Regions from separate parts of the Bradyrhizobium sp. UFLA01-814 genome, predicted to be linked through region 1. Evidence: predicted binding sites of a transcription regulator. Region 1 holds the regulator's gene; each other region holds the start of a gene.
The links. The regulator PhoB, encoded in region 1, activates phosphate uptake and scavenging genes when phosphate is short. The targets are predictions, from matches to a motif close to TGTCATNNANCTGTCAT.

Region 1 (3,206 bases):
ATCCGGGCCAGCGCGCGGTCGGCCAGCTGATGCTGGACCAGACCAACATTCTCGACCCCAAGCTCGACCTCAACTTGCTGCGCGCGCGGGTCGGCATGGTGTTCCAGAAGCCGACGCCGTTCCCGATGACGATCTACGAGAACATCGCCTTCGGCATCCGCCTCTACGAGAAGATCTCGAAGTCCGAGATGGACGACCGGGTCGAGAAGGCGCTGCGCGGCGGCGCGCTGTGGAACGAGGTCAAGGACAAGCTGAACGCGTCCGGCCTGTCGCTCTCCGGCGGCCAGCAGCAGCGCCTGTGCATCGCGCGCACCGTGGCGGTGCGCCCCGAGGTGATCCTGTTCGACGAGCCGTGCTCGGCGCTCGACCCGATCTCGACCGCCAAGGTCGAGGAGCTGATCCAGGAGCTCTCCGAGGACTACACGATCGCGATCGTCACCCACAACATGCAGCAGGCGGCGCGCGTCTCCGACAAGACCGCCTTCATGTATCTCGGCGAGCTGATCGAGTTCGACGACACCAACAAGATCTTCACCTCACCGAGCGATCGGCGCACCCAGGACTACATCACCGGCCGGTTCGGTTGACCGGCGCATGATCCGGAAAAGTGGAAACCGGTTTTCCGATCAGGGCATGCTAAAATTCAGGACACGAAACCATGATCCCCGGGATCATGGTTTGAGGGAGACAAGCGATGGCTTCTGAACATACCGCCAAGGCATTCGACAGCGACCTGCAGGAGTTGACCCGCCTGGTCGCCGAGATGGGCGGCCTGGTCGAGCGGATGATTACCGAGTCGGTCGACGCGCTGATCCGTCGCGACGTCGCGCTCGGCAAGCGCGTGGTCGCCGCCGACATCGAGATCGACAATCTGCAGCGCAACATCGAAGAGCGCGCGGTGCTGACGATCGCGCGCCGCCAGCCGATGGCGATCGACCTGCGCGAGATCGTCAGCGCGATGCGCGTCGCCACCGACCTCGAGCGGATCGGCGACCTCGCCAAGAACATGGGCAAGCGTGTCGCGGCGCTGGAGAGCGATTTCCAGCCGCTGAAGCTGATCCGCGGCCTCGAGCACATGACCGACCTCGTGCTGTCGCAGGTCAAGTCGGTGCTCGACGCCTACGCCGCGCACGACCTGCCGGCGGCGATGAACGTCTGGAAGGGCGACGAGGAGGTCGATGCGATCTGCACCTCGCTGTTCCGCGAACTGCTCACCTACATGATGGAAGATCCGCGCAACATCTCGTTCTGCATCCATCTGATGTTCTGCGCCAAGAACATCGAGCGGATCGGCGATCACGCTACCAATATCGCAGAGACCGTGTTCTACATGATCGAGGGCCAGCAGATCACCGACAAGCGCCCGAAGGGGGACATGACCACTTTTGCCACCACGGTGCCGGGCAACTGAAGGCATCATCGGCAAGCGCGAAACCGGCAAGAGTGAAACTGGACGATCCTCGCGACAATTCGTTTCCGCGGGGACTATGCTCAAGGAAGTAAGCGTTTCGGTTTGCGTCTGGGCAACGGATCACCACAGAGAAAGAACTTAAACCGATGAGCGCACGCATTCTGGTAGTCGAAGACGAGGAAGCGCTGACGACGCTGTTGCGCTACAACCTCGATGCGGAAGGCTACGATGTCGAGACGGTGGGGCGCGGCGACGATGCCGACACGAGGCTGAAGGAGCGCGTTCCCGACCTCGTGGTCCTCGACTGGATGCTGCCGGGCCTGTCCGGCATCGAGCTGTGCCGCCGCCTGCGGGCGCGGCCCGAGACCAAGCAGCTTCCGATCATCATGCTGACCGCGCGCGGCGAGGAAAGCGAGCGCGTGCGCGGGCTTGCCACCGGCGCCGACGATTACATCGTCAAGCCGTTCTCGGTGCCGGAGCTGCTGGCGCGGGTGAAGGGCCTCTTGCGCCGCGCGAGCCCGGAGCGGCTTGCAACCGTGCTGACCTATGGCGACATCGAGCTCGACCGCGAGAAGCGCCGCGTGGCGCGCTCGGGCCGCCCGATCGATCTCGGGCCGACCGAGTATCGCCTGCTCGAATTCTTCCTCGAGCATCCCGGCCGCGTGTTCAGCCGCGAGCAACTGCTCGACAGCGTCTGGGGCCGCGACATCTACATCGATGAACGCACCGTCGACGTGCATATCGGCCGCCTGCGCAAGCTGCTCAATCCGGGCCGCGAGCAGGATCCGATCCGCACCGTGCGCGGCGCCGGCTACGCGCTCGACGACCGCTTTGCCAAGGCCGAGCCGCAGCCGTAATGGCCGTTGCGGGATTCATATCCCGTAGCACGGTGTCGTCCCGGCCTAGTGCGCAATTGCGCACGGGAGCCGGGACCCATACGCCGCGGCCGGCGTAATCGGCACGGGGCCAGACGGCTTTCTAACAACACGCATTAGTGGTTATGGGTCCCGGCTTTCGCCGGGACGACGCCGATGATGTAACGGGCCACGCGCCATAAAAAAATCCCCGCTTTCGCGGGGATTTGTTTTTCAGGTCTTCCGTAGTTTCCCGAGTGCTCACTTGATCTGCGGTTTCGCCGACGGCCGGCGGCGATCGGCGGCGGGCTGGTAGGCGACGCGCGAGTGATGCGCGCAATAGGGCAGGCCGCCGAGCGCCTTGCCGCCGCAGAAGAAGAATTCCGGGCTTGAGGGATCGCCGACCGGCCAGTGACAGGTGGCCTCGTTGAGTTCGAGCAGCGACAGCCGCTGGCTCATCGGCACCACATTGTCGTAGGAGATCGGATCGGGCTCCATCTCGACCTCGAAGGCGTGCGCCAGCGCGGTGTTGCCGCGGGACACCGGGCGCGCCACCCGCATCATGTGCTGGGCGGGGCGGGCCTTGCGCTGCCGCGGCGCGGCCGTGGAGGGGGCCTTGGCGCGGCCGGAGAGGCCGAGCCGATGCACTTTGCCGATCACGGCGTTTCGCGTCACATTGCCAAGTTCCGCCGCGATCTGGCTGGCCGACAGGCCAGACTCCCAGAGTTTCTTCAGCTGCTCGACGCGATCGTCGGACCAGGTCAATACAGTCATCGCATTCTTCCCTTCGCGTAGCGCCGGCCAATCATTGGAGCGGCGCTGCGAGCCAATCTGGACAAATATCCCTGCGGCCAGAATCCCTTAGCCCTCGCCGGGCGCGGTCTTGCGCCCGAACGTTTACGCGCGATACGAAGGCTACTTAGAGGGTCCAGTACTGCCGC
Region 2 (3,206 bases), on a different contig from region 1:
CACGATGAAGTCGCCCGCGCCGGCGGCATCGCGCGCGGTCTCCTCATTGACGGGGAATTCGGCGATCGTGGCGCCCAGCGCGCGAAACTCCTGGCGCATCGCTGGGCTGTTGTCGTCGTGTGAGAGCATACGGATATCGGCCGCGCGCGCAGCGGCTGCCAGTCGCGCGATCGAGGCGGGCACTTCGGAACGGCGCGCCACGACCCGGTCGAGCATGTCGTTGACGGCTTCGACGGAGAGCCCGGTGCGTTCGGCCAGCTGGTTGCGCTTCTTCGGCTTGACGTTGCTGTGGTCGTTGAAGGTGAACAGATCGATGCGGCCTTCACTGAGCCATTGAATGATCTCGGCCTCGGCCTCGAGATTGTGGGTCTCGTGACGCAGGTGGAAGCGGGTGTCGGCGGCGAGCTGCGGCCGCAGCGCCTCGATCGCGTCGAGCAGCTTGCGCGCATTCTCCGCGCTGCGCAGGCCGGGCTCCCACGACCAGGTCGTGCCATGGAACACGGTGGTGATGCCGTTGGCGATCGCCTGCCGGTCGCTGTCAACAAGCGCCACGTCGGTCGGGAAGTCGACGCTTGGGCGCGGCATCATCTGCCGCTCGAACGCATCGCCGTGCAGGTCGATGATGCCGGGCAGCACCAGGAGGCCACTGGCATCGATGTGAAGCGCGGCGCGACCCTGCTCGGCGTCGAGCGCGCCGATGTCGCGGCCCGTGGTCCGCAGCGAGGTCTCGACCAGGGCGCCGTCAACCAGCGTGCGCCCGCCCTCGATGAAGATGTCCGTCACGATGCGGCGCTCCGTTGTTTGGCTTGTGATTGGGATACGGCCTCGGCCTCATGCTTGTCGAGGAATTCCTCGACCGCGAGCTTGCGAAAGTCGGGCAGGACACGCCGAAGTGTTTCGTGATCCCAGTCCCACCATGCGAGCGCGGCGAGGCGGTCGGCGATCGTCTCGGAGAAGCGCCGCTTCACCGGCCGCGCCGGATTACCGGCGACGATGGTGTAGGCGGGGACGTCCTTGGTCACGATCGCGCCGGCGGCAATGACGGCGCCGGTTCCGATGTTCCGTCCTGGTAGCAGGATCGCACCATGCCCGATCCAGACGTCATGGCCGATATGCACGTGATGCGCACGTCGCCAGTTGAAGAAGTCGGTGTCGTCGCTCTCCCCGGGAAAATACGCGCTGGCGCGATAGGTGAAATGTGCCTGCGTCGCGCGATGCATCGGGTGGTTGCCGGGGTTGATGCGGGTCATCGCCGCGATCGAGCAGAACTTGCCGATCGAGGTGTAGGTGATCTGGCTGTCGTTCACGACGTAGGAATAGTCATCCATGCTCACTTCAAGCAGGATCGTGCGCGCGCCGACCTCGGTATATTTGCCGAGCTTGCTCTCACGGACCGACGCAGTCGGGTCGACGGTCGGCACAACCGAGAGTGTTTTTCCGGCCATCAGGGCCTCCGCAAATGTTCAAGAATCTTTGGCTTCCGGGGATGTGTGCTCGTCATCGGGACGCTTGATGACAACATCATGACGTTGCGATGACGGCAAGGGAGCGACAAGGGAGGGGTGTGGACGATCGCCGCACCGCAGCGCTGTCGTCACATAACTGTAAAACGCCGGGGATAGCGATGGCCCAACGAGGCGCGGTTGGAGCATTACATGCTGGTGGTGGAAGGTTTGACGTGCCGGTTCGGCACGAAAGCCGCAGTCGACAACGCGTCCTTTTCGATCGCGCCGGGCAGCTTTGTCGGCGTGATCGGCCGCTCCGGTGCCGGCAAGTCGACGCTGCTGCGGATGATCAACCGTCTCGCCGATCCGACTTCCGGCCGTATCCTGTTCGAAGGCACCGACGTTACCGCGTTGCGCGGCAAGGAACTGCGGCGGTGGCGCGCGCGCTCGGCGATGATCTTCCAGCAGTTCAACCTGGTCGGCCGGCTCGACGTGCTGACCAATGTGCTGATGGGCCGTCTGGCCCAGATCCCATCCTGGCGCTCGCTGGCGCAGGCCTGGCCGGAACAGGACAGGGCGCTCGCGCTGTCAGCGCTCGATCAGTTCGATATCGCCCAGCTCGCGGCACAGCGCGCCGATCAGCTCTCCGGCGGCCAGCAGCAGCGCGTCGCGATCGCCCGCGCGCTGGTGCAGGAGCCCGACATCATTCTCGCCGACGAGCCGATCGCCTCGCTTGATCCGCGCAACACCAAGATCGTGATGGATGCGCTGCTGCGCATCAACAAGCATTTCGGCATCACTGTGCTCTGCAATCTGCACTCGCTCGACCTGGCGCGGACCTATTGCGACCGCCTGGTCGGCATGGCCGCGGGCCGCGTGGTGTTCGATGGCGCCCCCGCGGCGCTCACCGACCATATCGCCCGCGAGCTCTATGACCTCGAGGCCAATGACGTCATCGGCGCAGCACCGCTGCCCGCGCCCGACGGTGCAACTGCGCCGGCACTCGGCACCGCAGCCGCGGCCTGAGCGTCGCGCACTTTTCAATCTGGGAGGCCGAGCATTTTGCCCGGCCAACAGGTGCAACTACGACAAAAGAGGGGTAGTCATGTTCACTCGTCGCATCATTCTGGCTGGCGCCGCCGCGCTGGCATTTGCCGGTTCGGCCTCCGCGCAGGACTGGAAGGCAAAATATCCGGAGCTCACCTTCGCGGTGGTGCCGGCCGAGAACGCCTCCGGCGTCACCGAGCGCTGGACGCCGTTCGTCGCGTACCTGTCGAAGGAGCTCGGCGTGAAGGTCACGCTGCGCATTGCCAACGACTACGCGGCCGTCATCGAAGGCCAGCGCGCCGGCAACATCCAGATCGCCAGCTACGGCTCGGCCTCGTTCTCTCGCGCACGCTTGACCGGCGTCAAGACCGACCCGTTCGCCAACGATATGAACGCCGACGGTTCGACCGGCTATTACTCGGTGTTCTTCGTCAAGGCGTCGAGCCCGTACAAGACCGTCGAGGACCTGAAAGGCAAGAATCTCGGCCTGGTCGATCCGAACTCGACGTCCGGCAACAACGTGCCGCGCTTCGAACTCAACAAGATGGGCATCGCGAACGCCGAGGGCTATTTCGGCAAGGTCGTGTTCACCGGCAGCCACGAGAACGCCGTCCTGGCGCTGTCGCAGGGAACCGTTGATGTGGCCGCCAACCAGTGGACCAACGAGGACGATTCCACGCTCGCCCAGATGCTGACCAAGGGCATGCTGAAGAA
Region 3 (3,206 bases), on a different contig from region 1:
CCGGAAAAGCGGCAACCGGCAAGCCGCTCGCCAACGCTTCAAGCAGCACCAGACCGAACGTATCGGTCCGGCTCGGGAAAACGAACACATCGGCCGCCGCGTAGATCTCAGCCAATTCTTCTCCATGGCGGGCGCCGAGGAACACGGCGTCCGGATATTTCCGCTCCAGCGCCGCCCGCGCCGGGCCGTCGCCGACCACGACCTTGGTTCCCGGCAAATCGAGGTCAAGAAAGGCCTCAAGATTTTTCTCCACCGCCACCCGGCCGACGCTGAGATAGACCGGCTGCGGCAGGCAGAGATCGACATCGCGCGGATGGAACAGCGCAGTATCGACGCCCCGCGACCACAGCACCACGTTGCGGAAGCCGCGCTGACGCAACTCGGCCGCCAGCGCCGGGGTCGCCGCCATCACCGCCCGGCTCGGCCGGTGGAACCAGCGCAATGCGCGCCACACCCAGGCTTCCGGGACAGGCGTCCGCGCCGAGACGTATTCGGGGAAGCGGGTATGGAAGCTCGTCGTGAACGGCAGGCCGCGCTTGCGGCAATAGCGGCGCACCGCAAGCCCGATCGGGCCCTCGGTCGCGATATGGATGCTGTCGGGCCTCGCCGCCTCGATCAGACTTGCCACCTTGGCCCGGTAGGGCAGCGCCAGCCGGAGATCGCGATAGCTCGGCATCGCGAAGGTGCGGAACTCGTCCGGCGTCAGGAAGCTCACCTCGACGCCGAGCGATTTCGCCGCCTGCGCCATCATGGTCAGCGTGCGGACAACCCCGTTGACCTGGGGATGCCACGCATCGGTCGCGACCAGGATATGCGTCATGCAGCGCGTGCCGTCACTCGCGGAACTGGCGCGATCCGGCGCACCGGGTCGGTCCAGGTGATGATCTCGAAATGGCCGTCCTCGTGCTCGGCGAGCGCGGTGCAGCTCTCCACCCAGTCGCCGCAATTCATGTAGCGGATGCCGTGCTCGTCATGAATCGTCGCGTAGTGGATGTGGCCGCAGATCACGCCGTCGCAGCCGTGGCGCCGCGCCTCGCCGGCAAGCGTCGCCTCGAACGCGCCGATATAGTTCACCGCCTTCTTGACCTTCAGCTTGGCCCATTGCGACAGCGACCAGTACGGCACGCCGAACATCTTGCGGAAGAAGTTGACGAAGCGATTCATCTGGATCGCGAAGTCGTAGGCCTTGTCGCCGAGATGGGCGAGCCAGCGCGCGTTCTGCACCACGAGATCGAAAATGTCGCCGTGGATCACGAGGTAGCGCTTGCCGTCGGCGCCGGTGTGAACCGTGTTCTCCACCACGTCGATGCCGCCGAAATGCGTGCCGTAATATTTGCGCAGGAACTCGTCGTGGTTGCCCGGGACGTAGATCACCTTGGCGCCCTTGCGCGCCTTGCGCAGCATCTTCTGCACGAAATCGTTATGGGTCTGCGGCCAGTACCAGTTCGACTTCAGCGCCCAGCCGTCGACGATATCACCAACGAGGTAGATCGTGTCGGCATCGTGAGAGCGGAGGAAGTCCAGCAGGCGGTCGGCTTGCGAACCGCGGGCTCCGAGATGGACATCGGAGATAAACAAAGTGCGAAAGTGCCGCTCGGGACTTTCTTCACTCAAGGAGTCACTTCCCATGCCTGTGCACCTAACAGATTCCTGTGACAAGGCGATGACGATCCCCGCGACCCAAGGCCCCACAAACAGTTAACGAGAATCAGCAGCACGCCCCTGCCCTGCGGATAACAGCAGCGTGCGACAATCTGGCGACATCGGCGGCCGCGACTGCGGGGAAGAGGTGTTGTGTTGCCTGCATATCGTGGCGGACAACGAAGCAGCGATGAATGCGTAGCCCGGATGAAGCGAAGCGCAATCCGGGGTCTTGCATGCGCGGATGGCGCGCTCCCGGATTTCGCTGCGCTCCATCCGGGCTACAAGAGCCTCAATAATATTTGTGAAAGTGATGCACCGGCCCATGCCCGTGGCCGATGGCAAAACGATCGGCAGCGGCGATTGCTTCAGTAATCCAGGCCTTGGCGTTGAGCACGGAGGTCTCCATGCTCTCGCCCTTCGCGAGCCCTGCTGCGATTGCCGAGGACAGCGAGCAGCCGGTGCCATGCGTATTGGCGGTCGCAATGCGCGGCGCAGCCAGCGCGATGCTGCGCTCGGCGTCGATCAGATAGTCGATGCTGTCGGCGCCGTGGCCGTGGCCGCCCTTGACCAGCACCGCGCGACATCCCATCGCCAGCAATCGCTTGCCTTGTCGCTCGACGTCGGCCTCGCTCTCGGCGACCGGCTCGTTGAGCAGCGCCGCCGCTTCCGGCAGGTTCGGCGTGATCAGCGAGGCCAGCGGAAACAGCAGGGTCTTCAGCGCATCGACCGCCTCGGCGGCAAGCAGCCGATCGCCCGAGGTTGCGACCATCACCGGATCGAGCACGACATGGCGCGGCGCCCAGCGCCTCAGCCCATCGGCGATCGCCGCGATCGTCTCGGCCTGCGCCACCATGCCGATCTTGACCGCGCCGACCTCGAGATCGGAGAACACCGCGTCGATCTGGGCGGTGACGAATGAAGCGGGCACCGGATGGATGCCGCTGACCCCCTTGGTGTTCTGCGCAGTCAGCGCCGTGATCGCGGAGGCGCCATAGACCCCGAGCGCGGCAAAGCTCTTGAGGTCGGCCTGGATACCCGCCCCGCCCGAGGAGTCCGAGCCGGCAATGGTGAGCGCGACCGGCGTCATCGTGCAGCACCGGCGGTTGATACGAATGCGACCATCGCGAACAAGACCATGGCCTGTCCTAGCCCGGCCGCGGATCGACGGCAAGTTCGCCTGACTTTACCGCGGGTTGGCTTTGCCCTGACGCTGCCTTGCCCGCTCTTGTCCCCTTGCCTTGGCCGCCCGTTTTGGGCCTATAGTCGCGGAAATCCCCGGAGACGACTTTGATGGTTCCTTTCTTCGTCCAGATCAAATGCAAGCTCGGCCAGTCCTACACCGTCGCCAACGCGCTGGCGGAGGCCGAGATTGCGTCCGAGATCTATTCCACCGCGGGCAATTACGACCTCCTGGTCAAGTTCTACGTCGACCACGACACCGACATCGGCCATTTCATCAACGAGAAGGTTCAGGTGATCCCGGGCATCCAGGACACGCTCACCATCATCACCTTCAAGGCGTTCGGCGCGAAGTAGATCGCGCCCACGACAGCATGATGAGA
Region 4 (3,206 bases), on a different contig from region 1:
GAGACAGGATCGAGCCGGTGTTGCTGATGACGCGTGGTTTCACTGGCAAAGCGCCAGGCGAGCCACAAGCCGGCGAGGCCGATCGGCAGGTTGACCAGAAAGATCGCGCGCCAGCCGACCAGCGCGATCAGTCCGCCGCCGACGAACGGGCCGGCGGTCAGCGCAAGGCTCGCGCCCGCGGCCCAGACCCCGACTGCGCGTCCCCGCGCCTTCTCGTCTTCATAGGCATGGCGGAGCAGCGCCAGCGAGTTCGGCACCAGGATGGCTGCCGCCAGCCCCTGCACGCAGCGGGCGGCGATCAGCGTCGCCGCATCAGGCGCGACCGCGCAGGCAACCGATGCCGCGGTGAAGATCGCAAACCCGGCCATGAAGATGCGCTTGGCGCCGATCCGGTCGCCGAGCGCGCCCGCGGTCAGGATGAAGGCCGCAAAGGCAATCGTGTAGGCGCTGACCACCCATTGCAGTTCGGCAACGCCGCCGCCAAGCGAGGCGCCGATCGCATTGAGCGCCGTGTTGACGATGGTGACGTCGAGCTGCACGACGCCATAGCCGAGACTCATCGCGGCGAGCGTCAACGTCGCCGCGAGCCCGCTCGTTTGCTGATGCGACGTTGCACGGCGGTCCGGCATGTGCCGGACGTTCAGGGATGTCTGTTGCATGGTCTTGTCCTTGCTCTCGGCAACCAATGCGAGACATAGGCCTTCGTTTCGCCGCAACACTTCGCCACCGATCGAAGTGTGAAATCGCATTCCTGGCCGGCCTGCCCGACGGCGGCCCGCTTGCGCGGCGTTTTGCCTCAATAGACCTACGGACCGCCCTCGCGCGCCTCACTTGGCCCCGAGCGCAGGGCGGATCATGCGCAAGCGCGCGTCGACTTCACACTTTGGTAAACGCCACAGCCGGCTCAGGCGTCCCCGTGCTGATGCATACCGTCTATTCGGCTCGCGCCAACTGACCCGCATCGACGCCGGAACGGCGGCAAAATCGGCGAAAAAGCCGACGAAATCGCTTGGAACGGCGGAACATGCAGTGGCCCCGTCGCCGTCCTGCGACTCACATTCCGCAGAGCGAGAACATATGTAGCCAATATGACAATGACGCTGGACGAGGGCCGAAGCTTGGCTTGTCAAGGGCTGCACAACGCATCGGTTTTGCCTTATGGGTCATCGCGTACGGTGCGTTTGCCCGTCACCCGTCGCCGTCCGTGACCGGGTCCCACTGAAATTGCCGCCCCGCCGGGAGGATGAATGCTTCGGCTGCTGACCACGCTTGGGCGTGGTTTCAAGGAAAAGATCGGCTGGAAACGGCTCGGGATCGCCGCGAGTGTGTTGATCATCGCGTTCGCGATCACGTCGCTTGTTCACACCCTGAAGGGCGTCGATACCGGCATCATTCTCACCGCGCTCACCAACATCGCGCCGCATCGGATCGCGCTGGCGGCTCTCTGCGTGGTCGGGGCGTTCTGCACGCTGACCTTCTACGACTTCTTCGCGCTGCGCACGATCGGCAAGATCCATGTCCCCTACCGCATCGCAGCGCTGTCGAGCTTCACGAGCTACACCATCGGCCACAATATCGGCGCCACGGTCTTCACCGGCGGCGCGATCCGCTTCCGGATCTATTCCGATTACGGCCTCTCCGCGATCGACGTCGCCAAGATCTGCTTTCTGTCGGGCCTGACCTTCTGGCTCGGCAATTTGTTCGTGCTCGGCTTCGGCATGGCCTGGCACCCGGCGGCGGCGTCGGCGATGGACCTGCTGCCGCCGGCGATGAACCGGCTGATCGCGCTCGGCTGCCTTGCCGGCATCGGCGCCTATTTCGTCTGGCTCCTGACCGGCGAGAAGCGCCGCGAGCTCGGCCAGAACGGCTGGAAGGTGGTATTGCCCTCGGCCAAGCTGACGCTGCTGCAGATCCTGATCGGCGTGGTCGATCTCGGCTTCTGCGCGCTCGCAATGTACCTGCTGATGCCGACCGAGCCGCATATCGACTTCGTCTCGCTGGCGGTCGTGTTCATCCTGGCGACGCTGCTCGGCTTCGCCAGCCACGCCCCCGGCTCGATCGGTGTGTTCGACGCCGCGATGCTGGTGGCGCTGCCGGAGTTCAGCAAGGAACAATTGCTGGCGACGCTGGTCGTGTTCCGCATCCTCTACTTCCTGATCCCATTCGGGATTTCGATCTCGATCATGGGCATGCGCGAGCTCTGGCTCAACGTGGTGCAGCCCTGGCAAGAGCGGAAGCGACTAAGCCAAGCCTGCACGGCTTCGGCGACCGTGCGGCAACCGATCGAAAGCCGGCAGCAGCGGGTCAGGCAGCTGAAACGGTAACAGACAACGTTATCGGCCCTCGTGCGGGCCCCTCGACCCCGGATTTTCGATCCTCGCAGCCGCTTCTCTTATTTTCGCCGTACCGCTCGCGTCAAACCGCGCCATGATTGGCTTTTTGGTTCGATTTTCGTTTCGGGTGACGGTCTGCAGTGTGCTGCTCGGCAGCGCGCTGGCAGCGGTATTCGCATCAGCCGCGGACGCGCAGGACAATCAGCTGCAGATCTCCTGGGAGGTCCGCAACCGCTTCCGCCTGTTCCGCGAGGAACGCGACTTCCGCCTGCATGTCGAAAGCGGGCTTGGCCGCAGCGTACTGGCCTCGGAACAGGCGCTGGAACTGCAAAGCGACGGCCGCGGCTGGGCGCGCAACACCGTGAACCGGCTCTGCATCGACCTGCAGGGCCGCGTCAGCGAGCCCTGCACCCGCGACAACGTCAAGGAAAGCTATCTGACGCCGATCGACCATCCGATCGTCGTGCGGCTCACCGGACCGGTTCCGGTCGGCGCGACCTGCGCCTGGTCGTTCGACGACGGCGACGGGCCGCAATCCTCGACATTCGATTGCGCCGAGCCGATCAATCTGCGCGTCCGCTACGGCCGCACCACGGTCGCGACCGTCGACGTCGCGAGCGGCTCGGACGCCAACCAGCGCGTGACGACGCCGATCGAGGTGCGCGACTTGCTGATCGCGGGCCTCGGCGACAGCATCGCATCCGGCGAGGGCAATCCCGACCGCGCGATTGCGCTCTCCGACGAGGGATTCTGCTTCCGCTCCTATCTCGGCGGGGCGCAATATTACCGGCCGAGCCGCGCCGGCTACAAAGGCGGCCGCGCCTGCGAAGCACCGGACACCCTGACCAACTGGCAGCGCCAGAGCGCGCTGTG

Region 2: a site for PhoB is predicted at 1,513-1,529, ahead of phnC (phosphonate ABC transporter ATP-binding protein). Genes of this name have one in related genera too.
Region 3: a site for PhoB is predicted at 1,653-1,669, ahead of PMN64_RS14150 (UDP-2,3-diacylglucosamine diphosphatase). Genes of this name have one in related genera too.
Region 4: a site for PhoB is predicted at 1,078-1,094, ahead of PMN64_RS14230 (YbhN family protein). Genes of this name have one in related genera too.

The regions. Positions count from the first base shown of each region.
Region 1 is NZ_JAQOSR010000040.1:12,192-15,397, reverse strand. Features, by position in the region: gene pstB (phosphate ABC transporter ATP-binding protein PstB) at 1-587, shown strand, start outside; gene phoU (phosphate signaling complex protein PhoU) at 695-1,411, shown strand; gene phoB (phosphate regulon transcriptional regulator PhoB) at 1,558-2,268, shown strand; gene PMN64_RS14590 (GcrA family cell cycle regulator) at 2,527-3,039, opposite strand.
Region 2 is NZ_JAQOSR010000078.1:11,090-14,295, forward strand. Features, by position in the region: gene PMN64_RS23175 (alpha-D-ribose 1-methylphosphonate 5-triphosphate diphosphatase) at 1-783, opposite strand, end outside; gene PMN64_RS23180 (chloramphenicol acetyltransferase) at 780-1,445, opposite strand; gene phnC (phosphonate ABC transporter ATP-binding protein) at 1,656-2,471, shown strand; gene phnD (phosphonate ABC transporter substrate-binding protein) at 2,551-3,206, shown strand, end outside.
Region 3 is NZ_JAQOSR010000038.1:30,592-33,797, reverse strand. Features, by position in the region: gene PMN64_RS14155 (glycosyltransferase family 4 protein) at 1-820, opposite strand, end outside; gene PMN64_RS14150 (UDP-2,3-diacylglucosamine diphosphatase) at 817-1,629, opposite strand; gene thiD (bifunctional hydroxymethylpyrimidine kinase/phosphomethylpyrimidine kinase) at 1,934-2,731, opposite strand; gene PMN64_RS14140 (Lrp/AsnC ligand binding domain-containing protein) at 2,935-3,180, shown strand.
Region 4 is NZ_JAQOSR010000038.1:53,006-56,211, reverse strand. Features, by position in the region: partial or broken gene PMN64_RS14235 (MFS transporter) at 1-629, opposite strand, end outside; gene PMN64_RS14230 (YbhN family protein) at 1,248-2,324, shown strand; gene PMN64_RS14225 (hypothetical protein) at 2,428-3,206, shown strand, end outside.